DNA from 2 places in the Clostridium cylindrosporum DSM 605 genome. Region 2 is predicted to be linked to the other one. Evidence: riboswitches for the same ligand, from Rfam matches in the RefSeq annotation. Region 2 holds a riboswitch; the other holds the start of a gene.
The links. A riboswitch is a leader RNA that binds a small molecule or an ion and turns the genes downstream of it on or off. The one in region 2 is predicted to bind thiamine pyrophosphate.
Positions count from the first base shown of each region.

Region 1: it holds a riboswitch for thiamine pyrophosphate, as region 2 does, so the genes downstream of both, tenA (thiaminase II) here and thiD (bifunctional hydroxymethylpyrimidine kinase/phosphomethylpyrimidine kinase) in region 2, are expected to answer to the same signal.

Region 1 covers NZ_LFVU01000026.1:290,651-312,723, forward strand. The annotation lists gene CLCY_RS08285 (chemotaxis protein CheA) at 1-1,753, shown strand, start outside; gene CLCY_RS08290 (response regulator) at 1,816-2,184, shown strand; gene CLCY_RS08295 (chemotaxis protein CheX) at 2,192-2,668, shown strand; gene CLCY_RS08300 (chemotaxis protein CheX) at 2,668-3,129, shown strand; gene CLCY_RS08305 (chemotaxis protein CheX) at 3,510-3,971, shown strand; gene CLCY_RS08310 (spore coat protein) at 4,070-4,360, opposite strand; gene CLCY_RS08315 (hypothetical protein) at 4,362-4,580, opposite strand; gene CLCY_RS08320 (MFS transporter) at 4,825-6,258, shown strand; gene CLCY_RS08325 (ECF-type riboflavin transporter substrate-binding protein) at 6,462-7,010, shown strand; gene CLCY_RS08330 (ABC transporter ATP-binding protein) at 7,074-8,780, shown strand; gene CLCY_RS08335 (energy-coupling factor transporter transmembrane component T family protein) at 8,780-9,616, shown strand; gene CLCY_RS08340 (GGDEF domain-containing protein) at 9,853-11,415, shown strand; gene CLCY_RS08345 (C40 family peptidase) at 11,689-12,375, shown strand; gene CLCY_RS08350 (6-pyruvoyl trahydropterin synthase family protein) at 12,707-13,135, shown strand; gene queE (putative 7-carboxy-7-deazaguanine synthase QueE) at 13,138-13,800, shown strand; gene queC (7-cyano-7-deazaguanine synthase QueC) at 13,895-14,551, shown strand; gene queF (preQ(1) synthase) at 14,554-15,057, shown strand; gene CLCY_RS08370 (MarR family winged helix-turn-helix transcriptional regulator) at 15,180-15,587, shown strand; gene CLCY_RS08375 (YczE/YyaS/YitT family protein) at 15,599-16,297, shown strand; TPP riboswitch at 16,350-16,447, shown strand; gene tenA (thiaminase II) at 16,612-17,274, shown strand; gene CLCY_RS08385 (ABC transporter ATP-binding protein) at 17,281-18,045, shown strand; gene CLCY_RS08390 (ABC transporter permease) at 18,042-18,782, shown strand; gene CLCY_RS08395 (ABC transporter substrate-binding protein) at 18,782-19,789, shown strand; gene CLCY_RS08400 (DUF421 domain-containing protein) at 19,982-20,707, shown strand; gene CLCY_RS08405 (hypothetical protein) at 20,773-20,982, shown strand; gene CLCY_RS08410 (hypothetical protein) at 21,087-22,070, shown strand.
Region 2 covers NZ_LFVU01000002.1:94,891-107,155, reverse strand. The annotation lists gene CLCY_RS01090 (APC family permease) at 1-1,276, shown strand, start outside; TPP riboswitch at 1,421-1,518, shown strand; gene thiD (bifunctional hydroxymethylpyrimidine kinase/phosphomethylpyrimidine kinase) at 1,636-2,433, shown strand; gene thiM (hydroxyethylthiazole kinase) at 2,457-3,239, shown strand; gene thiE (thiamine phosphate synthase) at 3,260-3,877, shown strand; gene CLCY_RS01070 (YbaN family protein) at 4,008-4,391, shown strand; gene CLCY_RS01065 (YhgE/Pip domain-containing protein) at 4,570-7,050, shown strand; gene CLCY_RS01060 (TetR/AcrR family transcriptional regulator) at 7,142-7,825, shown strand; gene CLCY_RS01055 (ABC transporter ATP-binding protein) at 7,850-8,584, shown strand; gene CLCY_RS01050 (ABC transporter permease) at 8,586-9,647, shown strand; gene CLCY_RS01045 (manganese efflux pump) at 9,722-10,342, opposite strand; gene CLCY_RS01040 (DUF1232 domain-containing protein) at 10,528-11,199, shown strand; gene CLCY_RS01035 (ribonuclease J) at 11,287-12,265, shown strand, end outside.

The DNA.
Region 1 (22,073 bases), on a different contig from region 2:
CAATCTCCATGATGAAAATTCTGTTGATATTTTGGAATCTGATGAATTTAAAAATACGGTTTTAAAAGAGATTAAGGATCAGTTTGTTGAGGAAACTTTCGAGCATTTAGAAAGAATCGAAAGTGAGTACTTAGTTAAACTTGATAAAGACAGTGATGATAGTGATGCTATGAATAATATGTTTAGAAGTATACATAGCACCAAGGGAGGAATTGGGGTACTGTTAAGTGTTTTAACAGCGGTAAACCCTATCTTATCTATTGCAAAAAATATATCCCAAGTAACCCATTCATTTGAGTCTTTACTTGTGATGTTTAGAGATAAATTAATTATATTTACAAAGGAAATGGTAGATTTAAGTTATGAGGTTGTTGATTACTTAAAGGCCTGCGTTAGTATTATTAATAATAATGAGTCAACTAATTTACCTAAGGATTCAATTTTAAGTAAGATAAATAAAATCCTAGAGCAAGGATTAGAATCATCAGATAAAAGAGATTTAAGTGAAGAATCTACAAAAAACGAAGTAGTAAACAATGTAGCAAGTGATAATTTAAAAAGAGATACTAGCTTACAGAGTATAAGAGTTAATCAGGATAAGATAGATAATATGATGAATATGATTGGGGAGTTAATGATAACCAAAAATTCATTTATGCATCTAGCTAAAAAGTTAAGTATAGAATATGACATTCCAGAACTTGCTAAGGAAGTTAAGGAAATTGGAGGCTCAGTTAATAGAATATCCGATGAACTTCAAAATGCTATTATGTCAATTCGAATGATAGAAATAAAAAATGTATTTCAGAAAATGCCAAGGATTATCAGAGATGTTTCTCAGGTTAGTAATAAAAAGATTAATTTAATAACAGAGGGAGAAACAACAGAAATAGACAAAACAATCATTGAACAAATAAGTGATCCACTTGTTCATATAATAAGAAATTCAGCTGACCATGGTATTGAAAGTTCAGAAAAGAGAAGAAGTAAAGGAAAGAATGAAATAGGAACAATATTTTTAAGAGCATACAACAAAAACAAATACGTTTATATTGAAGTAGAGGATGATGGTAAGGGAATAGACCATGAGGAAATAAAGCAAAAAGCTATTGAAAAAGGTTTTGTTAGTGTTAGTGATGCAAACAAGTTAAGCAAAAGTCAAATACTTAGTTTGATATTTATACCTGGATTTAGTACCGCAAAAAAGGTAACAGAAATATCAGGTAGAGGGGTAGGTATGGACGTTGTTAAAAGTAATATTACAAGTATTAGTGGAACTATAAGTATTGATAGCGAGGTAGATAAGGGAACTAAAATAACAATAAAACTACCTTTAACCTTAGCTATTTCTAGAGGGCTTTTAGTTGGAAGTCAAGGTCAGACTTATATAATACCTATCGAAAACGTAGTTGAAACTGTAAAAATTAATAATAATAATATTTATGAATTTGGGAAAAAGCACTTTACTCATCTTCGAGGAGATGTAATTGGTATAGAGTGGTTAAGTAGGATTTTAAATATTGGACAAGGTTCAGTTGTAAATGAAGAATTGAACATAGTTATAATTTCTAACGGAGTAGATAAAGTTGGAATTGTAGTAGACAAGTTAGTTAGTGAACAGGAATTTGTAATAAAGCCATTAATAGATTATCTTGCTAACATTCCTGGTATTTCAGGTTCAACGATTTTAGGAGATGGACAAGTAGTACTTATACTAAATGCTGGGGACATTATGAAAATGGCAGCATATTAAAAGAACTTGTATGTTTATATAAAGCAATTAATAAAAAATAAGTTACAAAAAGGGGATTATATATGGAAAGTAATAGAATTTTAATAGTAGATGATTCTCCAATGATACATAGCATAATAAAGAGAGCATTAGAACCTAATGGATTTGTGGTGTGTGGATGTGCTAAAAATGGAAAGCAAGGTATAGAACAGTTTAATGAATTAAATCCAGATTTAATTACAATGGATATAACTATGCCTATTATGGATGGACTTTGTGCATCTAGGGAAATAATGAATATTAATCCTAATGCAAATATACTTATGCTTAGTGCAATGGGAGATGAAGAGGTAATGAGTGAAGCAAAGGGAATAGGGGTAAAACATTTTTTAAAGAAGCCTTTTAAAGAAGATGAAATGCTTGAAGCTGTAAGAAATATTTTAAAGGGGTAAAAAAGTGATGGATAGAAAATTAATAGAAGCTTTTACGGTTAATATACTTGAAATTTTTGATCAAATGATTGGAATTAAAATTGAAGCTGAAAAGGAAATTAATGAGGACTCTGATAGCATAGTATCATATGGAGTTTCAAGTATTGTTTCATATACTGGGGAGCTAAAGGGAAGACTTCTTTTAGATATGGAGGCAAATCTTGCTATAAGTATTGCAAAATGTATTACAGGAGAAGAGTTTAGTGATGAAAGAGAAGATATGGTATTAGCCTCAGTTTCAGAATTAAATAACATAATAGCGGGTAGTGCAATAACTCAACTAAATAATGATTTAAAACTTAAGTTGAGACTTGCTCCACCAGTTGTATTTGCGGGAAAAGGTGCAGTGGTTTCTATTCCGAAGATTAACTCCATATCAGAGATGTATATATCACCATATGGTAAACTTAAAATAAACATAGCCTTTGAAGGAGGGCTAGATTAATGGATGTAAAGAATATTAATCCTTTTTTAGACTCATTAAAAGGCATACTTGAACAGTTTGGTGTAACGGATATTAAGGTTGCGGATTTATCTAGAAAAGAAAAAATGCTTGTAGAAAAGGAAGTTAGCGCTATTATCGGGATAGTAGGTGACTTAAAGGGAAATGTATCCTATTGTATGTCAGAGGATACTGCAAAAAAGGTTATTTCAGCTATGATGATGGGGATGTGTATTGAAGAGATAGATGAGATAGGAAGAAGTGCAGTAGGGGAACTTACTAATATGATTACAGGAAATGCAATTACTAGTATGTGTGAAAATGGTCGTAGTATAGATATAACTACACCATCTATGGTATTTGGTAGAGATATGTATTTTATTATTAGTACAGTTGATACAATAAGTGTAATTATGGATACATCAATTGGAGAATTTGAAGTAAATATAGGCTTAGAGATTTAGATTACATGCAGGAATATAAATAATTATATTCTTAGGGCAAAACACCCCTTTGACAGAAATGTCAAAGGGGTGTTTTAATATATATTTTCTTTGGTTAGATAGAGAATGAATTAATTCTTTGAAAATATTATTATAAGTTTGGGTAAAGTTTATAAATAATTCTGAAGTAATGTACGATAAATGTATAAATTAGCATATATTACAGAATATTGAAAATAAAATAATATATTATTAAAGAAATTCTCTAAGAAAGTTTTTCATCTAAAGGTATTTATGCACCATTCAGTGAGGTTAGGTGTAAAATATATTATAGGAAATTATTTGAATAATTAAAGTGAGTTTTATTTGTAATATGTGTATGTGAAAAGTAGGAGGAATATATGGATATAAAAAATATTGATCCATTTTTAGATTCTATGAAAAGTGTACTTGGGCAGTTTGGTATAACAGATATTAAGGTTTCAGGGATTAAGAAAAAAGAGGAAATGTTTGTAGGTAAGGAAGTAACATCTATAATAGGGCTTATAGGAGATTTAAAGGGGAATGTATCCTACTGTATGTCTGAGGATACAGCTAAAAAGGTTATATCCGCTATGATGATGGGAATGTCTATTGATGAGATAGATGAGATGGGAAGAAGTGCAGTAAGTGAACTTACTAATATGATTACAGGTAATGCAGCAACGATTATGGGTGAGAATGGATGCAGTGTAGATATATCAACACCTTCAATGATATTTGGAAAAGATGTACATCTTATGATAAGTAAAAATGAAGTAATTAGTGTTAATATGGATACATCTATTGGAGAATTTGAAGTAAACATTGGTCTTAAGGTTTAAAATATAACTTTCTAAAAAAGGTCTGTGACCTCTTTATAGATAATTTCTACAAAGAGGATTCACAGACTATTTTTATGATAGAGATTTTATTTAACTAATTAAATTCTATCCTTAGACTTGTTATAAACATCTAGTAATTGTTCAGTAGGTGCACTATAAGGTTTCGCCCATTCTTTTTTTACTATTAGTTCTGTAAGAGCAGAATGCCCTCCTAGAACTTGTGTTAGGTTTCCTAGATATATTGCTCTAAGTTCTGGAGTAGTAGAAGTCATACCAGCACTTAGGTATGCTCCTGCACCAGCAGAAGCACTAGCTATCATACTAGTTGCTATAACATCATCAGTTATTTCCATAGTATCTTTAATTCTATTTGTAATGAAAGAAGCCATATTATAGTACCTCCTTTGTAAATGTAACTTGGTTTTCGTTAATGAATTGTTGGATTCCATTTATTCTACACTCTGTTGCAAGGATACCAGCTTCAGCTTGTCTTTTAAGGTCATCGTCTTTGATTAATGCTTGCATAGCCTTAGCAACTGTTAGTCCGTCATTTTCCATCTTAAGTAGTCCAGATAGTGATAGTACTTCAGCTTCAGTAAGTCTTCTCATATAATTCACCTCTAATTTCATTATTAATATTTACAACACTCTTAGTATGTGAAATAAAGGTCAAATTATGTCGTGTAATAATTATAATAATAGGAACTTATTTGTAATTATATGATTATCCTTGGAATTGCTAAAAGACAAGGGAATGGTTAATAATAAGTTTTAGTGGAAATATATAATAAGGTATTCTGAGTATACATGCTAAAATATAATATAAATATAATTATTAAATGGAGGAGTGAATATGCAGAGTTTAGATAATACATATAAAAAACGATGGTCAATTCTATTTATATTAGTAGTTCTACCATTTATGGCATCCTTAGATGCAAGTATAGTAAATGTAGCACTTCCTATTATGGCGAAAAAGCTTTCTGTAGGAATGGCGTCAATTGGCTGGGTTGTAACAAGTTATTTGATTGTAATTTCAGCTACGATTATAATTTTTGGAAGACTCGGTGATATTAAGGGAAAGACAACGATGTTTAACTTTGGTATTTGTTTGTTTACTATTGGTTCACTTCTTTGTGGCATTTCAAGTTCAATATCATTTTTAGTATTTTCAAGAATAGTTCAAGGTATTGGTGCAGCAGCAGCAATGGCGAATAATCAAGGAATAATAACTGAAATTTTTCCAGCTAATGAAAGAGGAAGGGCACTTGGTATATCTGCTACCTTTGTTGCTATAGGAAGTATGGTAGGCTCGCCTTTAGGAGGATTTATTGTTTCCTTTCTAAGTTGGCATTATATATTCTTAATAAATGTTCCTGTTGGGATAATAACATTTTTACTTGCTATTAAAATTCTTCCAAAGATGCAAAGAAAGCTTGATGAAAAACTTGATATAAAAGGAGCATTATTATTTGCAATTGTTATAGTTGTATTATTCTTCTCTATAATGAAGGGAGAACAGCTAGGATATGATAATCCAATTATTATTGCAGGATTTGTTGTTGTAATAATATCTAGTATTATCTATGTTAAATTTGAAAAGAAAACTAGTAATCCATTAATTGAATTAGAAATATTTAAGAATAAGTTATTCTCTATAAGTTTGTTTTGTGCATTTACTTCATATATAGCCATTATATGTGTAAATATAGTTCAGCCTTTTTATCTTCAAGATGTATTAAAATTTTCACCTGCATCTACAGGACTTATTATGTTTATATCTCCAATAATTGTTTCACTAATAGCTCCTATAAGTGGCTATATTTCAGATAAGGTAGGATCTGAGTCTATATCCTGTCTAGGTTTATTTTTAACAACTACAGCATTAGTTTTAATGAGTATGTTAAATGAAAGTTCAAGTTTAGTAACTATAATAATCTATATTTCAGTATTATCAATTGGAAATGGATTATTCCAATCACCTAATAACTCCTTAGTAATGTCTATGGTACCAAAGAATAAACTTGGAATTGCAGGAAGTATTAATGCATTAGTTAGAAACCTAGGTATGGTTTTTGGTGCATCAATTGCCACCGCACTTCTTTATAGTAGAATGAGTCATAAAATAGGCTATAAAGTGGCGGATTATATTAAGGGAAGGGAAGATGTATTCATATATGGAATGAGATTTGTATATATGACAACAGCAGTTATATGCTTCATTGGAGTAGTATTTACTGCATATAGGTTATATAAAAAAAGGCATAGAAATTTATCCAATAGTTAGACCTTTGCTTCGAGACTTAATCTATAATTAAATTCTATATTGTTAATGAAAAATTAATATCCAGAAAAAGAATTAAATGTCAATATATTTATATATTGACATTTAATTTTTGCGTTAGTATCATAGAAGTTAAATCATATAAAGTACCTTGGAATAATAGGAAATATTTTACATGATTTAATTCTATTTAAAGGAGGATAATTATGAAGAAACTAGACATTAAAACTATGGTTGCCATAGGTATAGGGGCAGCTCTATTTTTCGTACTTGGAAGATTTGTTGCTATTCCAAGTCCTATACCAGATACAAGCATCAATATCCAATATGCTGTTTTAGGACTATTTGCATTATTATTTGGACCTATTGCAGGTTTTTTAATTGGTATAATTGGGCATACACTGGTAGACCTCTCCTGGGGTGCACCATGGTGGAGTTGGATACTAGCATCAGGAATATTTGGTTTAGTTGTTGGATTAGGAAAGAATATTATTGATCTAGAAACAAAAAGTCTTGGACTAAAGGGAATTATTGCTTTTAATTTATCTCAAATATGTGGACATGCTGTAGCTTGGATGTTAGTTGCACCTGGACTTGATATTCTTATATATGGTGAACCAATAGATAAGGTATTTGCACAGGGAGCCTTTGCAGGATTATCAAATACTGCAACTACTGCAATTATAGGGACTATACTTTTAGTAGCCTTTTCAAAGACAAAGGTGAAAAAGGGAAGTTTACACATTGAACAATAAGCCTATAGCCCTAAGATAATATTTTTTATCTATTAATCAAAGAGCATAATTAGGAGATATTAAATGAAGAAACCAATAATAGAATTTAAAGACTTTACTTTTAAGTATTTATCACAGGCTGAACCAACATTACGTAATATTGACCTAACTATATATGAAGGTGAAAAAGTATTAATAGCTGGGGCTTCAGGTAGTGGTAAGAGTACACTTGCACATTGTATAAATGGACTTATACCTCATAGTTATAAAGGAGATATGAGTGGAGTTTTTAGAATTAATGGAAATGATACTAAAAACATGACTTTGTTCGATATTAGTAAAGATGTAGGTACAGTACTTCAGGATACCGATGGGCAGTTCATTGGCTTAACAGTTGGGGAGGACATTGCATTTACCCTTGAAAATGACCTTATAGATAGAGACGAGTTAATAGGTAAAACAAAGGTTACTGCAAAAATAGTTAGTATGGAGGATTACCTAGAGGTTTCTCCACATGATTTATCAGGGGGTCAAAAGCAAAGAGTATCTATGGCAGGGGTTATAGTAGGAGATGTAAAGATTCTATTATTTGATGAACCTCTTGCAAGTCTAGACCCAGCTACTGGGAAGAAAACAATTGAACTCATTGATGAGATAATGAAACAAAGAAGCTCTACTGTAGTTATTATAGAGCATAGACTTGAAGAAGTATTATATAAAGAAGTAGACCGTATTATACTTTTGGAAAATGGAATTATTAAAGCTGATATGTCACCAGATGAACTTTTATCAAGTTGCTTCTTAGTTAATGCTGGAATAAGGGAACCTTTATATCTATCTGCATTAAAGTATGCAGGGTGCCCAATTACTAAGGATATAAATCCAAGTGGAATAGATTCTATTAGTATAGATGATGATAACAAGAAAAAGGTTCAAAATTGGTGCTACGGTGTACAATTATCTGAAAGTCCAAGAAAAGATAAAGTCTTACTAGAACTTAAGGATATATCATTTAACTATAACATGGATAAGAATATATTAAAGCAAATAAGCTTTAAGGTGCATAAAGGTGAAATGCTAGGTATTGTAGGATGTAACGGTGCTGGGAAAAGTACACTTGCAAAGGTTATATGTGGCTTTGAGTCTAACTTTACTGGAGAAATACACCTAAATGATAATGATATATCAAATGAGGACATTAAAGAGAAGGCAAAGCATATAGGATATGTAATGCAAAACCCTAATCAAATGATTTCTAAAAGCATGATATTTGATGAGGTTGCACTTGTGCTTTATGCACAGGGAATTAGTGAAGAGGAAGTAAAGAAAAGGGTAGAGGATACATTAAAGGTCTGTGGTTTATATGAATTCCGTAATTGGCCTATTTCAGCCCTTAGTTTTGGACAGAAGAAAAGAGTTACTATAGCTAGTATATTAGTAACAAATCCCGAGATTATTATATTAGATGAACCTACAGCAGGTCAGGATTTTCGTCATTATACAGAGTTTATGGAATTTTTGAAAAGACTAAATTCTGAGGGGGTTACGGTTATTATGATTACACATGATATGCACCTTATGCTTGAATATATATCAAGGGTTTTGGTTTTTTCAGATGGTGAGATTATAGCCGACAATACACCTGTAGAAATTCTAACTAATCATGAGATTATAGAAAAAGCTAATTTAAAGGAAACTTCACTATTTAATCTAGCAGAGAAATGTAATATATCAGATCCTAAGGAATTTATAAAGAAGTTCATACATTATGATAGGCAGGTGAGAGGGTAATGGCAGGTAGTGTAACACTTTCCTATATAAAAAAAGATTCAATTATTCATAATCTTACAGGTGCTACAAAGTTAGTTTTTTTCCTGCTTTGGAGCATAGCTGCAATGTTTACCTATGATACCCCTGTACTTCTAAGTATGTTTATAATTAGTTTGGTACTTTTTAGAGTTTCCAAGATTAAGTTTAAGGAAGTTAAAGTTGCTTTAACATTTATGGCTGTTTTAATAATCATGAATATAATTGCAATATATATATTCTCCCCTGAACATGGTGTCAAGGTATATGGAACAAGGCATGAGGTTTTACACATTATTGGGAATTATACTATTACACTAGAACAATTATTTTATATGTTTAACTTTATGTTAAAGTATCTTGCGGTAATCCCTGTGGCATTATTATTTATTTTAGCAACAGACCCTAGTGAATTTGCATCAAGTTTAAATAGAATAGGTGTAAGTTATAAGGTAGGGTATGCAGTTGCTATAGCATTAAGATATATTCCAGACATACAAAAAGATTACTACAATATATCTAAGGCCCAGCAGGCTAAGGGAGTAGAACTTAGTAAAAAGGATAAGTTTCATAGAAGGCTTAAAAATTCAGCAACAATACTACTTCCTTTAATAATATCAAGTATAAATAGAATAGATGTAATATCTAATGCAATGCAGCTAAGAGGGTTTGGAAAGAATAAGAAGCGTACATGGTATGCTGAGAAACCCCTTAGAAAGCTTGATATTATTACACTAATTATTGTTATTATAGTACTCATATTATCATTTATAGTAACTTTTTATGATGGAAATAGATTTTATAATCCTTTTGTTAAGTAAATATATTATTTTGAGGATGGAGGAATTCAAATAAGAGTTCCTCCATTCTTATTCTTTTAAATTGCAGTGTTTTACTATATTAAAGATAAATTCAATGATACATATAGCGAATATAAAGCCTAAAGCTTTAAATAGTTCATGTTAAAAGATTGTCATAAACACTTTTCCTCTATAATTAAGTATACGATAATATAAGTGAAATTGATTTAAGCAATATGCTTTAGGAGGATTTACAAATGAAGAACAATAATCCTAAGACATCGATTTATGCCTCGATGGCTTTATACATAGTATTATATTATCTTTGGATAACATTTTTTAATGAAAACTTATATTTTAATTTTATATCTAATATATTTCAAACTATTCCTCTTTTAGTTGCAGCAGCATGTCTTATATATACTTATAAAAAAGAATGCAGTAAAAAGAGTTACTTCTGGCTTATTCTCTCAATAGGTTCTATAGTAAACCTTATGGGGCAAGTGGTAGTGGATTACTATGAGATGATTTTGGGGGTAAAAGTACCTACTGCAGGATGGGAACATTTTTTCTGGACATTATCAGCAGTGATATTTTTAATTTCCCTAGTTTATAAGTTTCATAATAAAATAAATAAATATCCTACCCTGCTATTAATACTAGACACTATGACAGTAGTATGTATAGCAGTTGCTTTAACCTGGGTTTATGTAATATTACCTAATATTATTAAAGTAGAAGTTACGAACTTTTTAGATTTAACCTTCTATATTATATATCCTGTAGTGGATATTGGGATTTTATTTATATTAACCTGTTATCTATTCTTAAAGGACCTACGTGATGAAAAGAAAAGTATGTCTATGATTGCAGCAGCTTTCTTTGTTCTGCTTATTGCTAATTCAGCCTATTGCTATCTACAGACAACTGGGAGTTATTTTACAGGAAGTCGTATAGACCCTTTATGGTCGATGTTTGCATTTTTATTAAGTAGTGCAGGGTTAAAGTTTAGGAAAGAATCAGGGAATGAATATATATCTGAAAATCAAACAATAGAATATAATAAAGTATTCAGATTCATGTTTTTTTTACCAGGAATGAGTGTGATATTACTATTTGTTTTACTTTTTATAAAAGAAGATATAGTAGTGTGGATTTGCTCCGGTATAAGTATAATCCTAATTAATATACGACAAGTAACAATAAATCTTCAAAACAAAGCTTTAATTAAAAAGCTAAAAGCACTAAATGAAACCTTGGAAACAAAGGTAGTAGAGAGGACAGAGGAACTTTTTCATTTGGCATTTTATGATTATTTAACTAATTTGCCTAATAGAAGATTTTTCGAAAATAGACTTCGAAGCTTAATGAATTCTAATAGAAAAGATAATAGTATGATAGCGGTAATGTTTATAGACTTAGATAGATTCAAATATGTTAACGATACATTTGGTCATTCCTGTGGTGATTTACTTCTTCAGATTGCTGCAAAACGTATAGAGGATAGTGTTGATAGAAGGGGAATTGTTTGTAGGCAAGGTGGAGATGAGTTTGCGATTATAATTAATGGTGTAGAGGATAAGATAGATGTTAAAAACACTGCTAATAAAATAATTAGTGATTTAAGCAGATGTATGGATTTAAATGGACATTGTTTACATATTACATGTAGTATTGGAATTGCCATTTATCCAATTGATGGTAATGATTATGAGAGTATAATTAAGCATGCAGATGCGGCAATGTATCACTCTAAGGAGAAAGGAAAAAACACATATAGCCTTTATTGTGATAAAATGGATAAGGAAAGTGTTGTTTAGCTCCTGTGAATAATATACCATATATTCCATTATATATACAAAAAATATTACAGTTTTGTCCTATATATCCGATATATTTATAGGGTATACATAATAAGTAAAGTATAATAATGGATATATGATAAATTTTTATCTTACTATGGTTAAATTTGTTGATAAAACTTTATAAGTTTTATATAATAAAATTAAAATTCTACACAATATGTATATAGTTACGTGATAAAATATAGGAAGTTACAAAAGGGTTACAAGTTTTTAAGGGGGAAATTACACATGTTAAAGATTAAGAAGTTAATACCTATGGCTGCAATAATGATAATGTTAACTTGCTCCAGCGTATTTGCAAGTGGGGTTAGTTTAATTAATAAAACTGCTACTATTACTGTTGGGGGATTAAATGTTAGAAAAACTCCAAAGATTGAAAGTGGAAATGTAATATCCACAGTTTCTAAGGGAGCTAACTTTCAAATAGTAGGTCAGCAAAGTGGATGGTATAAGATAAAGCTAAGTAGTAATAAGTACGGATGGGTTAGCTCAAAGTATGTTAAGTTAAATAGCCAAGTAAGTAAAGAAGAAGCTGAAAAGGTTAAACGTGATAAAATAGTAAAGCTAGCTAAGGCACAAATTGGAAAGCCTTATGTATGGGGAGCACAAGGTCCTAGGTCTTTTGATTGCTCGGGACTTGTTACATACGTGTATAAAAATGCAGGTGATATTAAGGCTCCTAGAACATCAGCAGAACAATCAAAAATGGGGACAACCGTAAAGCGTTCAAACTTAAAGCCAGGTGATTTAGTATTTTCTAGTACAAATGGCACAGGACGTGTAAGTCATGTTGGTATTTATGTAGGAAGCGGACAAATGATACACGCTCCAAGAGCAGGGTCTGTAGTACAGAAAACTAGTATAAATACAACATACTGGAATAAGGCCTATCTTTGGTCAAAGGATATTATCTAACAGAAATAAGCATTTGAATATAATATTCTAATGTGTTAGAATACATAATGTAAATTATAAATAATGGACAGTTCATTTAGACCATCCTGTCCTTAAAAAAAACTAGGCAAAAATTTTAAGTAAGAATACTTAAGGTTTGTTTATTATACTAGTTTTGTGTAATAAACAAACCTTTTTTATTAGAAAAATAAAAAAATAACAGACAGTTCGTTAGACCATCCTGTCTATAAATAAAACTAGGCAAAAATTTTAAGTGAAATTACTTAAGGTTTATATTTTTGCACTAGTTTAGCAGGAATATAAACCTTTTTTAGTTTAAGGAGAAATAATTATGTTTAAGATAAAAAGTGAAGTAGGATTTGACATGGCACATTATCTATGTGGATATGAAGGAAAGTGTGCAAATATACATGGGCATAGATATAGACTAGTTGCAACATTAAAGTCAGAGACGTTGCAGGAATCTGGACAATGTAGAGGAATGGTTGATGACTTTACAAATTTTAAAAAGGCATTAAAGGAGATTGCAGAGGACTTTGACCATAAGCTTCTTATAGAGGATAATGAAGAAGGGAGAGAGCTTGCTGCAAAGCTAGAGGTGCTTCCAAATAACTTTGACATTGTCTTTGTACCATACAGAACAACAGCTGAGGAAATGTCTAGGGATGTTTTTAATAGACTAAAGTCTAAGGGATTTAAGATTTATGAAGTAGAACTATTTGAAACGCCAACAAATAGCTGCATATATACGGAGGAATAAAAATGTTTAATATAATAGAAAAATTTTTATCTGTTGATGGAGAAGGTCCAACTTCTGGAGAACTTGCTACATTTATAAGATTTTTTAATTGTAATCTAAGATGTTCATGGTGTGATACTACCTATTCATGGGATAGGTATAATATAAGTGAGGTTTTATCAGCTAGAGATATCTATGATTATATAAAGGGAAATGGAGCTAGAAATGTTACATTAACAGGTGGAGAGCCATTAATTCAAGATGGAATTGAAAACCTTCTTGATATGCTTAATAAAGATAGTGATTTAGTAGTTCATATAGAAACTAACGGGTCTATTGATATATTACCTTTTAAGGAAAGGTTTCAAAATATAAGTTTTATAGTTGATTATAAGCTACCTAAAAGCGGAATGACAAATCGCATGAACACAGGAAATCTAAAAAGTGTTGAAATAGATGATGTGTATAAGTTTGTAGTAGGAAGTCGTGAGGATTTAGATGTAGCATATAGCATTATTAAAGAACATGAATTAACATCTAAATGCTTAGTTTACTTTAGCCCTGTTTTAGGGGAGATTGAAATGGAGACAATTGTAGATTTTATGAAGGAGAAGAAGCTTAATGAAGTTAGGCTTCAGGTTCAGCTGCATAAGGTTATATGGGATAAGGATGCTAGAGGAGTATAAACAAAGATCTTGAATCAAGGGAGTTTTTACTCACTTGATTCTTAGAGATTGTTATCCAGGAACAAGTAGTTATCGGATAGAAAGGATAGGAGATATGAATAAGAAAGCGGTAGTTGTATTTAGTGGTGGACAGGATTCTACTACATGTTTGTTTTGGGCACTTAAGGAATTTGATGAGGTAATAGCGGTTACATTTAACTATAACCAAAAACATAGTTTAGAAATAGATTGCGCAAAGGATATTGCAAAGGAACTTGGGGTTGAACATCATATACTTGATATGGAACTTCTTAATCAATTAGCCCCAAATGCACTAACTCGTGATGATATAAAGATAGAAAAAGGTGAGGATGGAGAGCTTCCATCAACCTTTGTTGAAGGGCGAAACATGCTGTTTTTAACATTCGCAGGTGTGTTAGCTAAGGTTAAAGGTGCAAAGCATATAGTAACAGGGGTATGTGAAACAGACTTTAGTGGATATCCTGACTGTAGAGACGTGTTCATAAAGTCCCTAAATGTTACACTAAACCTAGCTATGGACTATGATTTTGTAGTTCATACACCTTTAATGTGGCTAGATAAGGCCCAAACTTGGGAGATGGCGGATAAGTTCGGAAAACTTGACTATGTAAGAGAAAAGACACTTACATGCTACAATGGGATAATAGGGGATGGGTGCAAGGAATGTCCATCTTGCATACTTCGTAACAATGGACTAAATAAATACTTAGAAGATAAGAAGGAGAAATAGTTATGAGTCACAGTGGAAGAAAAGAATCAGAATTAGATAACATAACACTACTTGGAAATCAAGGAACAAAGTATGATTTTGGATATAACCCAGATATACTAGAAGCCTTTGATAATAAGCATCCTAATAACGACTACTTTGTAAAGTTTAATTGTCCAGAGTTTACAAGTCTATGCCCAATAACAGGTCAACCAGATTTTGCAACTATATATATAAGCTATATACCATCAATTAAAATGGTAGAAAGTAAGTCTTTGAAGTTATATCTATTTAGCTTTAGAAACCATGGAGATTTCCATGAGGATTGTATGAATATAATCATGAAGGACCTAATTAAGTTAATGGACCCTAAATATATAGAGGTATGGGGAAAGTTCACTCCAAGGGGAGGAATAAGTATAGACCCATATTGCAACTATGGAAAGCCAGGTACTAAGTATGAGGAAATGGCAAACTACAGACTAATGAATCATGATATGTATCCTGAAAAAGTAGATAATAGATAATACTGTTCCCTAAGGATTATGCCCTTAGGGAACTTTTAGTATATTAGGTAGTTTAACTCCTTGATAAATCTTAGTTTAGGGTATATACTTACCTAGGTAACTATTTTAAGAGGTGAATAAAGTTGGATTTATATGGACATAGAGCAAATCAATTAGCTAGGTATTTTAATAAAAGACTAAATGAGAGGATATCTCCACATGGATTGTACACTTCTCAATGGGGAATCATATTATATTTATACCAAAGGGGAGAGTGTACACAGGTTGAACTGTGTCAATATCTTTGCGTTGAGGCCCCAACTATTACTAGAACATTAAGTAGAATGGAAGAAATGGGCTGGATAATTAGAGGAGAAGGGAAGGATAAAAGGCAAAGGCTTATTAGTTTAACAGATAAGGCCTATGAAATGTTTCCTAAATGGAGTGCAGAATCATATAATCTAGAACAAGAGGCTATGCAAAACATAGATAAAGAAGAATTAGAAATATTTAAAAAGGTTTTACTTCAAATGATGAAAAACCTAGAATAGGGGAGATAACTATGGAAGAAAAAAGTAATGAGATAATAGATGATAACAAGGAAAAGAAGAATAGTGATATAGTTGATACACACAAAGAAACTGCATTGGCATATATAATTAGAGTTATGGTATTTGTAGGAGGAATATTTGTCTTAGCACTAGGTGCTGCAACCTCAATTACAGCGAATCTTGGAGTGGCTACATGGGATGTTCTTCACATAGGACTTTCTAATTTAAGTGGTTTATCTGTAGGTAGATGGGTTCAAATAGTAGGTATAATCATGGTTTTAACTACTTGTATTCTTGAGAGGGAAAAGCCAGCTATAGGAAGTATATTAAATATATTAATAGTTGGTTACTTTCTAAATCTTATACTAGACCTAGGATTTATACCTAATTTTACAGAAATACTACCAAGAAGCATACTTCTACTAATTGGTATTGTTCTCATGGGAACAGGATCAGGAATGTATGTAGCATCTAAGGTAGGGGCAGGACCAAGGGACGGAATGACACTTTATTTATCAAAGAGATTTTCAATTTCTGTTAGACTGGCTAGAACTATACTTGAAATATCAGCTCTAACAATAGGATGGTTAATAGGTGGACCAGTTGCAATAGGTACATTTTTATCAGTACCATTAGTAGGGCCAGTAATGCAAGCATCATTAAGATTTTGGATGAAGCAATTAACTAGGCTTCCTAAGACAAGTAATTAAAAAATATATGGAAAAGTTTTAAAATTTAGATATAATGTATATATAAAACCAAATAACTTGCTAGGGGTGCCAATATGGCTGAGAGGTTTAATACTAACCCTTGTACCTGATCTGGATAATGCCAGCGTAGGAAAGCTTTATGAAATATAATACTAAAGGTATGCATAAATTTAAGCATACTTTCGATTATATTTGTTTTTGTGCACCTTTGCAGCTATTTACCAATTAGGTAGGTAGCTGTTTTTTATTTGTAAAAAGGAGGGTAGCACACTAGATTTAAATTAAAAAACAATAAAAATAAAGGGGATAATAAAATGAAGTTTACTGATTACTTATTTGAAGAAGTAAATGAAATTTGGAATGGATATTTAGAACATCCTTTTGTAAAGGAGATAGGGGAAGGAATACTTAATAGGGAAAAGTTTAAGAACTATCTCATTCAAGACTACCTCTACTTAAAGGAATACATAAAGGTTTATGCAATAGGCATAACTAAAGCAAATGGACTTAAGGAAATGAAGTTTTTCTATGAAGCGATAGAAGGAATCATAGAGGATGAAGCTGCTGTACATATAAAATATCTAAAAGACTTTGGAATAAGCAAGGAGGAAGCTGAAAGATATGATATAGAAATTCCCAACTTAAGCTACACAAGCTATATGCAGTCAGTTGCACTTAAAGGGAACATTAAGGAGATAGCTATGGCTGTTATGCCATGTACATGGAGTTATAACTATATAGGAAAGAAGCTTTATGAAAAGTATAAGAATAATTTAGATAATAATTTTTATAAGCCTTGGATAGAAAGTTACGAGTCTGAAGGTTATACAGAATTTACAAACAAATGGATAGATTACATAAATGAAATATGCAAAGATGTTTCAGGGGAAGAAAAGAAGAATCTATTAGATATATTTATTAAATCAAGTATATACGAAATGGATTTTTGGAACATGGCATATAAAAAGGAGATGTAGCTAAAGGTGACAAGTAGTATATTGAATTTTTCCGATGTTACATTTAAATACAAATCTGAAGAGTTTAATTTAATAGAAAAACTAAATCTAAACATAAATAATGGAGAGTTTGTAAGTATAATAGGTCCAAGTGGATGCGGAAAAAGTACATTGTTTAGACTTATAACAAAGCTTGAAAAGGCTAGTAATGGAGAAATTATAATCAATAATCAAGATGTAGAAGGTAGAAAGGATTCTGTAGGTTATATGCCTCAAAGAGATTTGTTAATTCCATGGAGAACTATCCTTGAAAATGCATGTCTACCTTTAGAAATTAAAGGTGTTCCTAAGAAAGAAGCTATATCAAGAGGTAGGGAATACCTAAAAATATTTAAGCTTGAGGATTGTGAAAACAAGTATCCTAGGGAGCTTTCAGGAGGTATGAGACAAAGAGTATCCTTTTTAAGAACTCTTTTAACAGGATCTAACTTGTTACTACTTGATGAACCATTTAGTGCTTTAGATGCAATTACTAAGGTTACACTACAAGAGTGGCTACAGGAGCAGTGGATTAAACTTAAAAAAACGATAATCTTCATAACACATGACGTAGAAGAAGCGATGTTTTTATCAAGTAGAATATTTGTAGTTACAGATAAACCTATAAGTAAATTAAAAGAAATTGAAATTCCTTTAGACTATCCTAGAAATAGGCATATGTTAGCAAGGGAAGACTTAGTTAAGATTAAGGAACAACTTATAGATGAGTTAAAACAGAAGGTGAAAATATGAGAAAGTACACTCCAGCAATAATACTCACAAGTATTCTTCTAATTATATGGGAAGCAGTAGCTAGGAGTATAAACATAATGTTTATATTGCCATCTCCTACAAGGATACTAGTAAAGATATGGGAACTAAGAGAAATATTATTTACGGTACATTTGTCAGCAAGTTTAACAGTAACGGTTATAGGTCTTTTAATTTCTATATTACTAGGGGTAGGAGTAGCTGTTCTTATGAGTATTAATGAAAATATAAAAAATGCGGTATATCCTATTTTAGTTGCAACACAGACTATACCTATAACTGCATTAGCGCCGCTATTTATACTATGGTTTGGATATACAATATGGAGTAAAGTCTTAGTTGCAACATTAATAACCTTTTTTCCTATAGCAGTAAATGTTTTTGATGGGCTTTCATCTACTAAAAGGGAAATGGAAGAGCTTTTAATAACATACGGTGCTACTAAGAAGGATATTTTCTTAAAGCTAAGGATTCCATCATCTTTACCATACTTCTTTTCAGCCCTTAAAATATCAGTACCATTTGCAGTTATAGGTGCTGCAATAGGGGAATGGCTAGGGTCTCAAAGCGGACTTGGCTATCTTAGTAAAAGAATGATGACACAGCTGGATGGAGCAGGGGTATTTGCACCTATAGTTATATTATCCTTAATAGCTATTATATTTGTAAGTATAGTAAGGGTAATAGAAAGAAAAGTAATAACATGGAGGAATGAGTAGTGAAAAAATTTATAGTACTTGTAATCTTTATTGCATTGCTGTTTACATCTTGTGGGACAAGCAATACAAGTAGTAATAAAGAGAGTGGTAAGAAGTTAGAAGAAGTTAATTTGGTACTAGATTGGTATCCAAATGCTATACATAGTTTTATATATGCTGCAATTGAAAATGGATATTTTGAAGATGAGGGTATTAAGGTAAATATACAATTTCCATCTAATGCTACAGATGGACTGAGCTTAGTAGCAGCTGGGAAAGCAACCTTAGGTATAGACTATCCAAGTAATCTTATAATGAGTAAGGCTAAGGAAAACATACCTGTAAAATCTGTAGGTGCTGTGGTTCACTCATCATTAAGTATTCTAATGTCTTTAGATGAGAAAAAGATAAAATCACCTAAGGATTTAGAAGGAAAAAATGTTGGGTATTCAGGAAATCCACTAAATGAAGAATACGTAAGGACTATGGTAAAACAAGATGGTGGTGATCCGAATAAAGTTAAATTTACAGATGTAGGATTTGAAATGTTATCAGCAATTATGACTAAAAGAGTAGATTCAGTAAGTGGAGCACTTGTAAATCATGAGGTACCGGTTTTAGAAGATAAGGGATACAAGGTAAATTATTTAAATCCTTCAGACTATGGAGTGCCAAGGGAATATACTATGATATTTGTAGCTAATGATAAAACCATTAATAATGATAGAGAAAAGTTAGAAAAATTTATGAGAGGAGCTAAAAGGGGATTTGAATTCATGAAGAAAAACCCAGATAAGGCTCTAGAAATACTTCTTAAAAATCAACAAAAGGATAACTTCCCACTAACAGAATCTGTAGAAAAGAAGAGTATGAAAATCCTGCTACCTGGAATGGATTCAGTTGAAGAACCTTTCTTATCACAGGATAAGAAACATTGGGAAGATAATGCTAAATGGCTAAAGGAAAAGGGAATAATAGATAAGATTCCAAGTTCAGATGATTTGTTTGTTAATATATTAAATAAGTAAAATATAAATTTTTAAAGCTGCTTATGATGTGAATTGTAAGCAGTTTTTTATTTGAGCTGCTGTGTTGCAGTAGTGTAACTAACCCTAAACACCACTACTTGCAGGACTCTATGTGCTGATAAACGACCATATCCATGGATAACATTTCTAAACCTACACATAATATATTTAAACAAATTTCAAGGAGCTATTATGAGTTATACAAATTTCATAGGAGACCTAGATATAATACTTAGAAGTGTAGTGTCTGTTGTTGTTTTATTCCTACTTAGTAGGGCTATGGGTAAGAAGCATATTGCTAATTTAACATTTTTTGATTATGTTATAGGGATTTCTATAGGCTCTATAGCAGCATCATTTGCAGTAGATGAGAGTATACCATATGTTCATGGAGTTATAGCCCTTGTAGTATATGCAGTATTCGCCTTAATTGTCTCTAAGATTTCCTTAAAGGGAGTTAGGCTTCGTAATATATTAGGAGGCACTCCTACAATTCTTATTCAAAATGGCAATTTAATTGAGAAGAATCTTAAGAAGGAAAAATTCAGTATAAACGATTTACTTGAGGAGTGTAGACTAAATGGTGTATTCAATATCTCAGATGTAGATTATGCCATATTAGAGACTAATGGAAAGGTTAGTTTTTTACTTAAAGCTAAGAGTATGGGAGTTACATTAGGAGATATGAATATAAAGGGTAAAGATACCGGAATTCAAATTGAGTTAATCATTGATGGCTTCATAGTATATGACCATCTAAAAGAAATAAATAAAAATAAGTCTTGGTTACTTAATGAACTTAAAAAAAGAAATATAAATTCTCCTAAGAATGTACTTTTAGCAAGCATAGATAGTGTAGGGAACATGATAATACAGTTTAAGAATGATGATATAAATATTATTAATGGCCTAAAATAAAAGGTTAAGTTAAAAAGTAAATGCCAATTAGTGATAATTTTAAATTTATATAGGAAGGTGATATTTTGAGTAAGGAACCTATTCAAGAGAATTTTAAGTTTTTAGTATTTGATAAGGAAAGTGAGATTCCAATGGGAAGGATAATTCAGGTTAATGCAGAGGATTTAAGGTCAGCAGAGGATAGAGTAGAAAGATATATGGAAAAGCATAAGATATTTGAATCCGACTCAGTTACACTTTTTATATTAGAGGGAGAAACTTTAACTTTAGTATAACTCTAAAGTTCTATTTATAAGACTACAAATGTCTAAGACAGAGAATATTAAAGATAAACTGGGAAATAATAATTAAAAATATAATAAAAGAGAGGTGGAGTCTAATGGGAGGAATACACGAAACTGATACTTTTAAAGAGGCATATGGAGACAGAGGTTTTGATGGATTAGATGGTGGTGCAAGTTTTAGTATAGAAGAAATAAAAGACATAATAGAAAAGTTTAATAGCATTAAAGACTCAGATGATGAGAATCTAGTTATATTAGAAGATGATGTATATGGAAATATAGACCTTGGTGAAACAGTTCGCCGATTATTATATCATAAGCTTCATGACATTTATATTTTAGCTACTGTTCAATTTAATAAATTGCATGTAAAGCCAGCATTTTGTGGATTTGAAAGTGATCATTATCCTTTAAAAACTGGTATAAAGTATAGAATGATTAATGAACAATCCATGAGAAAGTTTATTGAGTCTGGGCAATATGAAGGACTAGATAGATATGTTTTAAATTCTGATATATATGAAGAATATAAGAAGCTACAAAATACAATTTACAGGTTTGAAGGTACACTTGATAAATTCCATAGAACAGGTATGAAATTCAGGGTAGATACATCAAATGATGTTAATAAAGATGCTGATGAAGGAAAATATAGATTCCTAGTATTTGATAATGGAATCGAAAATGGAAAGGCAAGGGTAGTTGAAGTTAATTGTGAAAACCTTAGAGATGCAGAGGAGAAGATGGAAAATTATATAGGTAAAGATAAAGGAATTAGAGAGAATTCAACTTGTTACATTATCTTAGAAGGAGATAGGATAGATAAGTTTTATAGTACAAATGGTAAAATGGACCTAAGTGCACTAGAGGTTGTTCGTAAGGATGTTTGTACGCAAAACTATAATTTCTTAGTGTATGGAAGAGGAAGAGAAGTAGGAAGAGGAAGAATTGTTGAACTTGAAGCTAAAAACCTTCAGGATGCAGAGGATAGAATAAAAAGATTTATAGACCAAAATGAGATTTATCAATCAGAATCTATTTGTCATCTTACTATACAAGGAGATATAGAGGAAATATAGTTT
Region 2 (12,265 bases):
GCTTGTGTGTGGAAACATGATAGGCTCAGGTGTATTTATGCTTCCAGCTACACTGGCACAATTATCAGGACCACTTGCTACATTAATTGCTTGGGTTCTTACAGCAGGGGGTTCAATACTTATAGCAATTTCATTTGCTAATTTAGGTTCAAAGTATCCACAAACAGGTGGTGCATATCAGTATACTAAAGTAGCATTTGGGGACTTTACAGGATTCTTATGTGCATGGCTTTATTGGAATGGTTCTTGGATTGGAAATGCTGCTATAGTAGTTGCGCTTACAAGTTATAGCGCTGCATTAATACCAGCATTAAATAACCCATTATATTCAATAATTTATTCAAGTGCGGTATTATGGATTTTTACTATTATTAACATTGTAAATGTAAAGCAAGCAGGAAAGTTCCAGGCATTTGCTACTGCATTTAAAATTTGTTTCTTTGGACTATTTGTTATTATAGCATTCTTTAGTTTTGACTCAAGTAACTTTACACCATTAATGCCAGCTGGTAAGGGATTAAGTACAATTCCACTTGCAGCTACTTCAACATTATGGGCATTTGTTGGTTTAGAAAGCGCTGCCGTAACAGCAGGAGAAATTAAAAACCCAGAGAAAAATGTAAGAAAAAGTACAATTTACGGTATTATTATAACAGCTGTGATTTATATGTTAATCAGTGTTGTAAGTATTGGGGCAATGCCAAACGATCAGCTAGCAAAGAGTACAGCACCATTTACAGATATATTATCATTAACACTTGGTAGCTCCATTGGAAAACCTCTTACAATAGCAATTGTTATATGTATTTTAGGAACAACAATGGGTTGGTTATTATCTACAGCTCGTGTAGCCTTTGCTGCAGGAGAAGATGGAGTATTCCCTAAGTTTTTCGGGAAGCTACATTCAAAGTATAATACTCCTACTAACTCATTAATTATTGGATCAGTTCTTGTAAACATACTACTTGTTATGAATTATCAAAAGAGTATGGTTGCAGCCTTTACGTTTATAACTATACTAGCAACATTATCATTTTTACCTATTTACCTATTAACAGCTGCTGCAGAAATGTTCTTAATGTTTAATGGTAAGGAAAAGTTTGATATTAAGATATTTATAAAGAAAGCAATTGTTCCATTATTAGCATTTGTTTATACTATATGGACTATATATGGATCAGGCGCTGAGATAGTTATGTGGGGCTTCATTTTAATGTTAGTTGGAATACCATTTTATGTATATAACTATCATAAAAATAAATGTGGTGAAAATTAATATTTACTAAATAGTACTTTTTAAAAGGTCTTAATGAAACGTATGTTTTCATTAAGACCTTTTTATATTTATATTAATTAACATAAATATAAAAATACTTTTTGAAAAATCAATTAATTGGGATATAATTAAAGCATAAATTAAATAATTTGCTAGGGGTGCCAAAATGGCTGAGAGATAATTTATCAACCCTTGTACCTGATCTGGATAATACCAGCGTAGGAAAGCTACTTGAATTTATAGGATTCATTAACATATGTTAAATTCATATATGTTTAGTGTATTTTATATGTGCATACATTTGCAGCTATATCCAAGCTAGGATTATAGCTGCTTTTTATTTTGAAGGGAGGATTAAAATGAGTAATTATAAAATTCCGACTTTAACTATTGCAGGATCAGACTCTTCAGGAGGAGCTGGAGTGCAAGCAGACCTTAAAACATTTAGCGCTATTGGAACATATGGAATGAGTGTCATTACCGCAATAACAGCCCAAAATACTCAGGGAGTGTTCTTGGTTGAGGAATTATCAAATGAAATAATAAGGAAACAAATAGAAGTGGTATGTGAGGATATACCTCCAGTTGCGGTTAAAATAGGAATGGTTTCAAGTCCTGAAATAATACTTGAAATAGTTGAATCACTTAAAAAATACAAACCTAAATATCTAGTTGTTGACCCAGTTATGATATCTAAAAGTGGATATTACCTTCTTAAAGTGGAAGCAAAACAAAATCTAGTAAAATATCTTATTCCAGAGGCATTTATAGTTACACCAAATGTATTAGAGGCTGAAGAAATAACAGGAGTAAAAATAAACTCATTAGATGATATGAAAGAAGCTGGGGAAGCAATTCTTAAAATGGGACCTAAATATGTTCTTATGAAGGGGGGACACCTACAAGGAGATGCAGTTGACCTTTTAATAGGAGAGGATATCATAGAAAGATTTACTTCTGAAAGACTAGATAGGAAAAACACCCATGGTACAGGATGCACATTATCATCAGCAATAGCATCATATTTAGCCCTTGGATATTCTATAGAAAAGGCTGTAGGGCTTAGTAAGGACTATATAACTGAAGCGATAAAGAGAAGTTTTGATATAGGACATGGTGTTGGACCTGTACATCATTTTCATAACTTTGAGAGATAGATGTTTTAAAAGGGGGAATTACAATGTTTCAATTAATAAATAAGGTGAAGGAGATAAATCCACTAGTTCTTCATTATACAAATGAGGTAACAATAAATGATTGTGCTAATATTACACTTGCAATTGGTGCTAGTCCTTTAATGAGTTATTCATATGAAGAGGTAGAAGAAATAGTAAGTATATCAAACTCTGTTGTAATAAATATAGGAACTATGAATTCATCACATCTGGATTTATTTGTTAAAGCAGGAATAGCTGCAAATAAGTATAATAAGCCAGTGATTCTTGATCCAGTAGGTGTATTTGCAACAAAAACAAGAAGTGAATTTACAAGTAGATTATTAAATGAAGTTAAGTTTGATGTTATTAAGGGAAATATATCTGAAATAAAGCATATCGGTGGCTTTGATGTTAGAGGAAAAGGTGTTGATTCTTTTGATAATGAAGAAGATATTTCAGATATAATAAAAAAAGTTTCAAAAAAGCTTGAATGTGTAGTAGTTGCTACTGGGAAAGTGGATCTTATTACAAATGGGGAAAAGGTAATTAAAATACTTAATGGAACAAGTAAACTTAAAAGCATTACTGGAACTGGATGCATGAGCGCCAGCTTAATAGGAAGTTATTTAGGAGCATCAAAGGATGTATTAGGCTGTGCAGCTATGGGAGTTATTACTATGTCTTTAAGTGGTGAGATAGCAGATACTGAAAATCCATCCATAGGAAGTTTTAAAGAAAGTCTAATGAATAGTGTATATGATTTAACAGAAGATAAATTAAAAGAACTTAGTAAAATAGATGAGTAGCGAAAGGTTAAGAGTATAAAATGAAATATTTTAATCTATATTTAGTAACAGACTCTAGTATATTAAATGGGAGAGATTTTTATAATTGTATAGAAGAGGCACTAAAAGGTGGAGTAACTACACTACAACTTAGAGAGAAGGATGCATCAGGTAAAGAATTTCTAGAGAAGGCCATTAAGCTTCGAGAGTTAACTAATAGATACAATGTTAAGTTCATAATAAATGATAGAGTAGATATAGCGCTTATTTGCAGTGCTGATGGTGTACATATTGGACAAAGTGATTTGCCAGCAAATGAAGTTAGAAAGCTTATTGGAGAAGATAAGTTACTAGGTGTTTCAGCTAGAACCCTAGAGGAGGCAATAGAGGCTGAAGAAAACGGTGCAGACTATGTAGGTGTAGGTGCTGTATTTGGCACTAAAACAAAAAAGGATGCAAAGGATGTTTCCCTTGAAACTTTAGAGTCAATAAAAAGCAATGTAAATATACCTATTGTCGCTATAGGCGGTTTAACTTTAAATAATATTGATATTTTAAAGCCTTACGATATTGAAGGATATGCAGTAATATCAGCTATATTAGGGGCGGCTAATATTAAAAGTGAATGTCAAGCTTGGATAAAAAAATTAGATAATTGATTATAAGGTAGGGTGATTATAAACTTATAAGTTTAAAACACTCTACTTTTGATTTTTGATATATTATAATTGTAGTAAGGTAAATAGTATATTAATTATAAAATATTGTATTAAGTAGTAGGGGGATAAATTGAGTAGATTTAAAAAAATAATATATGTGACAGTAGGAATTATATCATTAATACTTGGGTTTATAGGAATAGTACTACCTATACTGCCTACAACACCATTTTTACTTCTTTCATCCTTTTGTTTTGTTAGAGGATCAGAAAAGATAAACATTTGGTTTAAAGGTAGTAAAATCTATAAGAAGCATTTAGAAGAATTTATAAGAGAAAAGTCAATGACACTTAAAAGAAAGATAATAATATTAATATTTGCAGATACTATGATTATAGTATCAATGTTATTGGTAAATAAGCCTGTAGTAACATTGATACTTTTACTTGTTATAATAGTAAAGTTATATTACTTTATATTCAAGATAAAAACTATTAAATTAGAAAATAATTAAGCCTATTTAAAGCCACATTTTATGTGGCTTTTTTTATTATTTCTAGAATACCTGTTTGATTAAATTATATAGATTTTTAAAAAATTAACAAAATTTCACTTGATATTTTTTGAAAAAGGTATATATTATATATTATACTGACTACTCAGTACAAAAACTAAATAAGGAAGGTGAGGATATGAATTTTCTACAAGTAGCAGGTAAGGACATAAAAAGTATTTTACAAAACAGAATAATAAGAGTGTCAGTAATAGCAATAATAGTTGTTCCACTTTTATATTCTTTACTATATTTAGATGCTTTTTGGGATCCTTACAGCAGATTAAATGAAATGCCAGTTGCAGTTGTAAACTTAGACAAGGGAGCAAAACTAGATGGAGATACTGTAAACTATGGTAAGGATATGATTAATGACCTTAAAGATAATACAGATGTAGGCTGGAGATTTACGGGAGAAAAAGATGCAGATCAAGGAGTTGCAGGAAATAAATATTATGCTAAATTTGTAATACCTGAAGACTTCTCACAAAAGATTATTTCTGCAAAGGAAGGAAAACCTCAAGTAGCTAATTTAAAATTAGTATGTAATGAAAAGAAAAATTACTTAGCTTCTCAAATTAGCGCAAAGGTTGAGGAAGAATTAAAAAGAAATATTATTGAAAGTGTTACAGATAATTATGTAACTGGATCATTTGATAAACTGTACGATGTAAAGGATGGACTTACTAGTGCAGCAGATGGAAGTGGGAAGTTATATGATGGAATAAGTAAGTTAAATGACAAAACACCTCAGCTTTCAGATGGTGTTAATAAATTACAAGATGGATCAAATAAACTATATGATGGACAGTTAAAGCTAAATTTAGCAATATCACAAGTTAGTGATGGACTAGGACAAATGAATAATAAGATACCAATGCTAAACACAGGGGTAGATAAGTTATATGATGGTTCAAATGAATTGAAAAATGGTTTAGAGTCTGCAGGAAGTGGATCAAATAAGCTTTCACAAGGTAGTAAAAAGCTTTACGATTCATTTAATGCAAGTATTTATCCAGTAGTGAATCAACTTAAAGAAGGTGCTGATCAATTAAATAGTGCTTTATCAGGAAGTTCTAAAGGAAAAACAGAGGGCTTAGAAGGTGCATCATCAGCTCTTAAAGATGGAGGAGAAAAAATATCAAAGTCTTCAAATGAACTTTTAAATGGATATGGTAAAGTTAAAAGCGGAGTTGATGATTTAATAAGTGGTGTATCAACTTCATCTAAGGTAATGAATTCAGTATCAGAGGATCTTCAAAGGGCTATAGAAACTGGAGATAAAAAAGATATAGAATCGGCACTTCAAAAGCTACAAGCATATAATGAAGCTAATAAAGATGCTAAGGTAAAGCTTGAAAAATTAAAGCAAGGAACAGAAAGTTTAAGTTCAAGTTTTAATGAATATAATAATGGTGTTCAAAACTACACAGATAAGGTAAGCCAGTATGCTGATGCAACAACAAAGCTCGCAGGCAATTTAGGTGCTATAAGCTCTGGTGTGAGTAAAATAAGTACAGGGCTTGATGCTCTTGAGGCAGGACTTAATGAGAAAAATCCAGGTTCTTTTGGAAGTGGATTAAAGGCTGTTTCAGATAATATGACTACATTAAACAGCGGAATAAGTAAGCTGAATAATGGTGCAGGTCAAATTAATGGAGGGCTTAAAGAACTGAAAGGAAGTTCTGTGCAACTTACTGAAGGGGTAGGTGCACTATATAATGGATCTAAACAAATGATGACAGGGTCAGGGGTATTACTTGATGGACAAACTAAATTAAACTCAGGTGTAAGTGAACTAGGTAGCAAAATTCCAGAATTAAAGGATGGAGTAGGAAAGCTTTATGACGGTTCTAAGGAGCTTTCAGATAAGCTAAAGGATGGTTCAAATGAAATTAAATCTGGACTTGTAAATTCATCAAAAACAATGGGAGAATTTGTTTCAAAACCTGTTGAAGTAGTAAAGGCACCTACTAATAAAGTAGCAAATTACGGAACAGGATTTGCCCCATATTTTATGTCTCTATCACTTTGGGTAGGAGCAATTATGATGTTCTTTGTAATATCATCAAAGACAGATGATGATTTAAACACATCTAAGTTTAATAAGGTTTTTGGTAAGTTCTTATCATTTGGATTTGTAGGTATTATGCAGGCACTTTTACTTGGATTTGCATTATTAAAATTAGGATTAAAGCCAACAAACTTATTTGCGTATTTTGGAGTTCTAATATTTTTCTCACTAGTATTTGTTTCAATTGTACAATGTTTAATATCCCTATTTGGAGATGCAGGAAGATTATTAAGTATAGTACTTCTAATATTACAGTTAACTTCATGTTCTGGAACATACCCAATAGAGGTATTGCCAAACATATTTAAGGCATTACACCCTTATATGCCATTTACCTATAGCGTTGAAATATTAAGGGAAGTAATTTCTGCAACTACAATAGATTATTCCTTGATTGGAAAGGATGCCCTAATACTAGGAATAATTATGCTTGTATTCTTAACAATAACTATTGTATTCAAAAATGTAGGTGAAAGACTACAAGAAGTTATAGAAGGAAGAAAGCATTCTGTTGGGAAGGTAAGTGAAGAATTAAATACTAAATAGTTAAATAATACTCTTACTAATAAACCCTAGGATTATACCCTAGGGTTTATTTTTCAAGTAGATTTAAATTTGCTTTTAGGAGGAAGAGAGAATGTATAATGAAAAAATATATAATTCTAGAGATTTAAGGGATTTTCTCAATAATCAATGTAAGTATGAAATTAATATTTCAAAGACACAGAAACAAATACTTGATTCTGCGATAAAAGTATTTTCCCAAAAAGGGTTTCGAGGAAGTAGAATAAGCGATATTGCTAGAGAGGCGAATGTGTCTGAGGGAACCATTTTTAATTACTATAAATCTAAAAAGGATCTACTGTTTGGTCTACTTGTTCCAATAAGTATAGATTTTTTAACTCCTTTTCTTGAATTACACTATGAAAAAAATAAGCTTGAAAGTTGTGGAGAAAATTTATGTAATGAAATGAGTAGACTGTTAGTATATAGATTGAAAATTATTAGCTGTAATTATCCTTTACTTAAAACAATTTTAGTGGAGGCTATGTACTTTGAAGAATTATTTGAGATCTTAAAGGAGGAAATATTTCCGAAATTAACGAAATTAATAGATAGGTTTGTGGAAGGAAATATAGAAAATAATAATTTTAGAAATATAGATAAAAGCCTTATTTCAAGAAGTATTATTAGCTCATTAATTGGGTTTATTATTTTCAATGACCTAGTTTCAGAGTATTTGGTATGGGAAAATAAGGAGGAGGAAATGAGAAAGATGATTGATGTAGTTCTTTATGGAATTGCCAAAGAAAATATATAAAATATTTTGAAAGAAGGAATGAACATGGAAAAAGAAAGTGTTGTTAGTATTTCAAATCTCCAGGTTTCATATGATAAAAATATTATTTTAGATAATATCAGCTTAGAGATTCCAAAGGGGGAAATCATAGGACTACTTGGCCCATCAGGATCTGGTAAAACCACTTTAATAAAAAGTATAATGGGAATGGTAAAGGCATCTCAAGGTGAAGTTGTGGTACTAGGATATAAAATTCCCTCACTTGAGGTTGTACAAAGTATTGGATATATGGCACAAAGCGATGCATTGTATGATGATTTAAGTGCACTTGATAATATATTGTTTTTTGCTGAGTTATATGGAATAAAAGGAAAGATAGCTAAGGAAAGAGCTGATGAGGTTCTAGAGCTCGTTGATCTAATTAATAATAAGAAAAAGTTAGTTAAAAATTTTTCAGGGGGAATGAAAAGAAGACTATCCCTTGCAATATCATTACTTCACAATCCAATACTATTAATACTTGATGAACCAACAGTAGGAATAGACCCTTTACTTAGAAAAAACTTTTGGAATGAGTTTAAAAGAATTAAATCCCTTGGGGGAACAATTATTGTTACTACACATGTAATGGATGAAGCCTATAACTGTGACAGACTATCCTTGATAAGAGATGGAAAAATTATAGCTGATGGTAGTCCTAAGGAGTTAATGAAAATATCTAATGCAGATAATATTGATGAAGCATTTTTATATTTTAGTACTTCAAGGGAGGAAATATAGTATGAGAAGCTTTACTGTTGCAAAAAGAATAATAAAACAAATAAAAGGAGATAAACGTTCACTTGGACTTTTGATTGTTGCCCCAATCTTTGTTATATTTTTATTAAATGTAATATTGAATTCCTCACTAAGTAGACCGAAATTAGAAATTATTAACTTACCTTCAAAGGTAAAATCAGAACTTGAAAAAAAGGCTGATATAGTTGCTGTAAAGGATAGATACTTATCATTTAATAAACTTAAAAATAGAGAGATAGATGGAATTGTAGAATTTGCAAATGGGGGTTTAAAGGTTAGTTTAGAGGGTTCAGAAACAGATATAAATGGAGTAGTTAAAAAAAGCATACTAGAGTCAACTTCAAATTATACTAAAGAAATAGTTTCTGATGTAATGAAGTACTCAAAGCTTAAAATTAAACCAATAGAAATTGAATTTCAGTATATTAACGGAAATGAAAATATGTCATTATTTGATTCTATTGCACCTATGATGATGGGATTCTTTATATTCTTTTTTGTATTCCTAATGGCTGGAATAGCTTTTCTAAGAGAAAGGATAAGTGGAACACTAGATAGGCTCCTTGCAACACCTATAAAAAGAATAGAAATAGTATTTGGATACTTTTGGGGCTTTGGATTTTTTGTTTTAATTCAAACCCTTGTTATACAACTATTTATGATATATGGATTAAACCTAATTATAGAAGGCAGTTTCCTTTCTATATTAATAGTAAATGTTCTTTTAGCAGCTGTATCCTTGTCACTTGGAACATTTTTATCCGCATTTGCTAAAAATGAATTTCAGCTTATACAGTTTATTCCAATAGTAATTGTTCCACAAATACTATTCTGCGGATTATTCTCCTTAAGGGAAGCTCCTTTATGGGTGAGTATACTATCGAAGGTATTTCCATTAACTTATGGTGCTGATGCCTTAAGAAGTATAGCTATAAGAGGAGCAAGTTTAAAGGATATATATCTAGATATAGTTGTTTTAATTGGGTATACGTTAGTCTTTATTATATTAAATTCCTTAGTACTTAAAAAATATAGAAGAATATAGCAAGTAAGTCATAAATAAATTAATTAAAGGGTATAGAGTTTTTTCTATACCTTTTTTATTTACAAGTATTACTGCTATAGCTTCATAAATGCTATTATAATTAGGAGAAGTCCACTAATCCACGATAGGTTTAAACTTATCTTTTCATTAATTTTTCGGCCTATAAAGCTACCAAGTATCAGTACAATTGTATTAAATATAAAAGATAATATTATAACTTCAATATAGTTAATACCAACTAAGGCAGCTCCAAAGCCAATAGCCATTCCATCAAGGGAACAAGCTAATGCAATAGAAAAGGCTTCTTTTACACCTACAATTTTCGTTTTATTCCTATCTAAACACTCCTTAGCGACAGACATATCAATATTAAATTTCACATCAAAAATATTAAATGTATAGTTTCTAGAGTTAATTGATTTTCTTCTAAGATATGATTTTAATATGCTTTCAAATAATCTTAAAGAACCTATTAGAAATAAAATAGAAAAACAGATAGCTAAGGTTATGGAAGGGGTTAGTATCCTGCTTATAATAGAACCTAAGAATAAGGATATACCAAGAACTAAGGAGGATACAAGTGTAATTATATTTATCGACTTTATAGGCAGTTTAATATTGTTTGTACCGTATCCAAAGCTTACAACAAATGAGTCAACACATAAAAGGGAAACAAGAAGAATAGATTCGAGCATTTTCATTTCACTCCTTTAAATATTTTATTAATCTATTTTATTAAGAAATATGTAAAGTGTTACAGTTACGTCAACACATTGTTAGCAATATCTCAACAAAATAGATGAATTAGTAGAACTTATATCTTATGTAACTCATATATTTAATTAAGATTAAAACTTTAAGGCTATAAGGAGTGGATAAAGTGGAGGATAGAAATGATAATGGGAAGTTAGGTACTATTTTGAAGAGTTTATTAGAAGAAAATTCATTATCAATTGGTAAGCTAAGTATTAAAACTGAAATTGATAAAGCTACTATATCTAGAATAATAAATAATAAGCAGAAAGCTAATATGAATCACTTAGATAGGTTTTCAAAGGCACTTAATATTTCTTTAGAAGTCCTTTTGCAAGCTGCTGGATACAATTTATCTAAGGTGGATAATAAGATTTGTATGAGGGATAAAGGAACTTACTGTTTTGATGAAAATTATGATGAATTGGAATCCCTATTAAAGATGATAGAACTACCAGAGAATAGTGAACTTAAAAAGACTATATCCTTTGAACTTAAAAAATATGAGGAATATGCAAAAACTACTGAGGGTAAAAATATTATATATGAAAACTTTGAGAAAAAATTAACTAATCTTAATGGAAGTGGTGCATTTCTAGAGAAGTTAACGCATATGTATCAAAGATTTTGTTCCAAGAATACTTCTTTAAGAGAAATTATATTAACAGGAAGTGCGCTTTTATACTTTATAACTTCAACAGATGTCCTGCCTGATTTTATAGTTCCTATTGGTTTTTTAGACGATTTTATCGCTATGAAAATAGTACTTAATTCTATGGATAGTATAGAAGATAAATAATAAATAGAGTTGTAGTGTTATATATTTTAGATTTATTAGGAATAATAACATTAGAGTATATTATGTTTTAAAGGAGAAATAGCGATAATGAATGATAATGTTAAAGTGATTCCCTTAGGTGGACTAGGAGAAATAGGGAAAAATATGACAGTTATTGAATATAAAAATGAAATTATTGTAATTGATTGTGGTGTTGCTTTTCCAGATGAGGAGATGTATGGTGTAGACCTTATAATACCTGATGTAAGTTACTTACTTGATAACAAGGATAAGGTTAAAGGATTTTTTATAACACATGGACATGAGGATCATATTGGTGCATTACCATATATTTTAAAACAGATTAATGTTCCTGTATATGGAACAAAACTGGCACTTGGATTAATAAAAACAAAACTTAAAGAACATGAAATGCTTGATGTAGCAAAGTTATATGATGTTAAAGTTTCAGACACTGTAAATTTAGAATTTTTAAGTGTTGAGTTTATAAGAAATACACATAGTATTGCTGATTCTTGCTCATTAGCTATTCATACACCAGTAGGAGTAATACTACACACAGGGGATTTTAAGGTGGATTATACTCCAATTGATGGCTTAGTTATGGACTTTGATAGAATTTCAGCCCTTGGTAGGGAAGGAGTACTGCTTCTTATGGCAGACAGTACTAACGTAGAGAGAAAGGGATATACAATATCAGAAAGGAAAATTGGTGAAACACTAAGTAGGATTTTTTCTAAGGCAGAGGGTAGAGTTATAGTTGCTACATTTGCATCCAACATCCATAGAATGCAGCAAATTATTGATGCTTCAATTAAGTATGGAAGAAAAGTTGCATTTAATGGTAGGAGTATGGAAAATATATCTAATGTAGCAATTGAACTTGGTTATTTACATCTTCCAGAGGAATATAAGTTAGATATAGACGAACTAACAGATCATAAAAGCGAAGAAGTAACAATAATAACCACAGGAAGCCAAGGTGAATCTATGGCTTCACTTGCTAGGATTGCATTTTCAACCCACAGAAAAATAAAAGTTGAGCCAAATGATCTTTTTATCATTT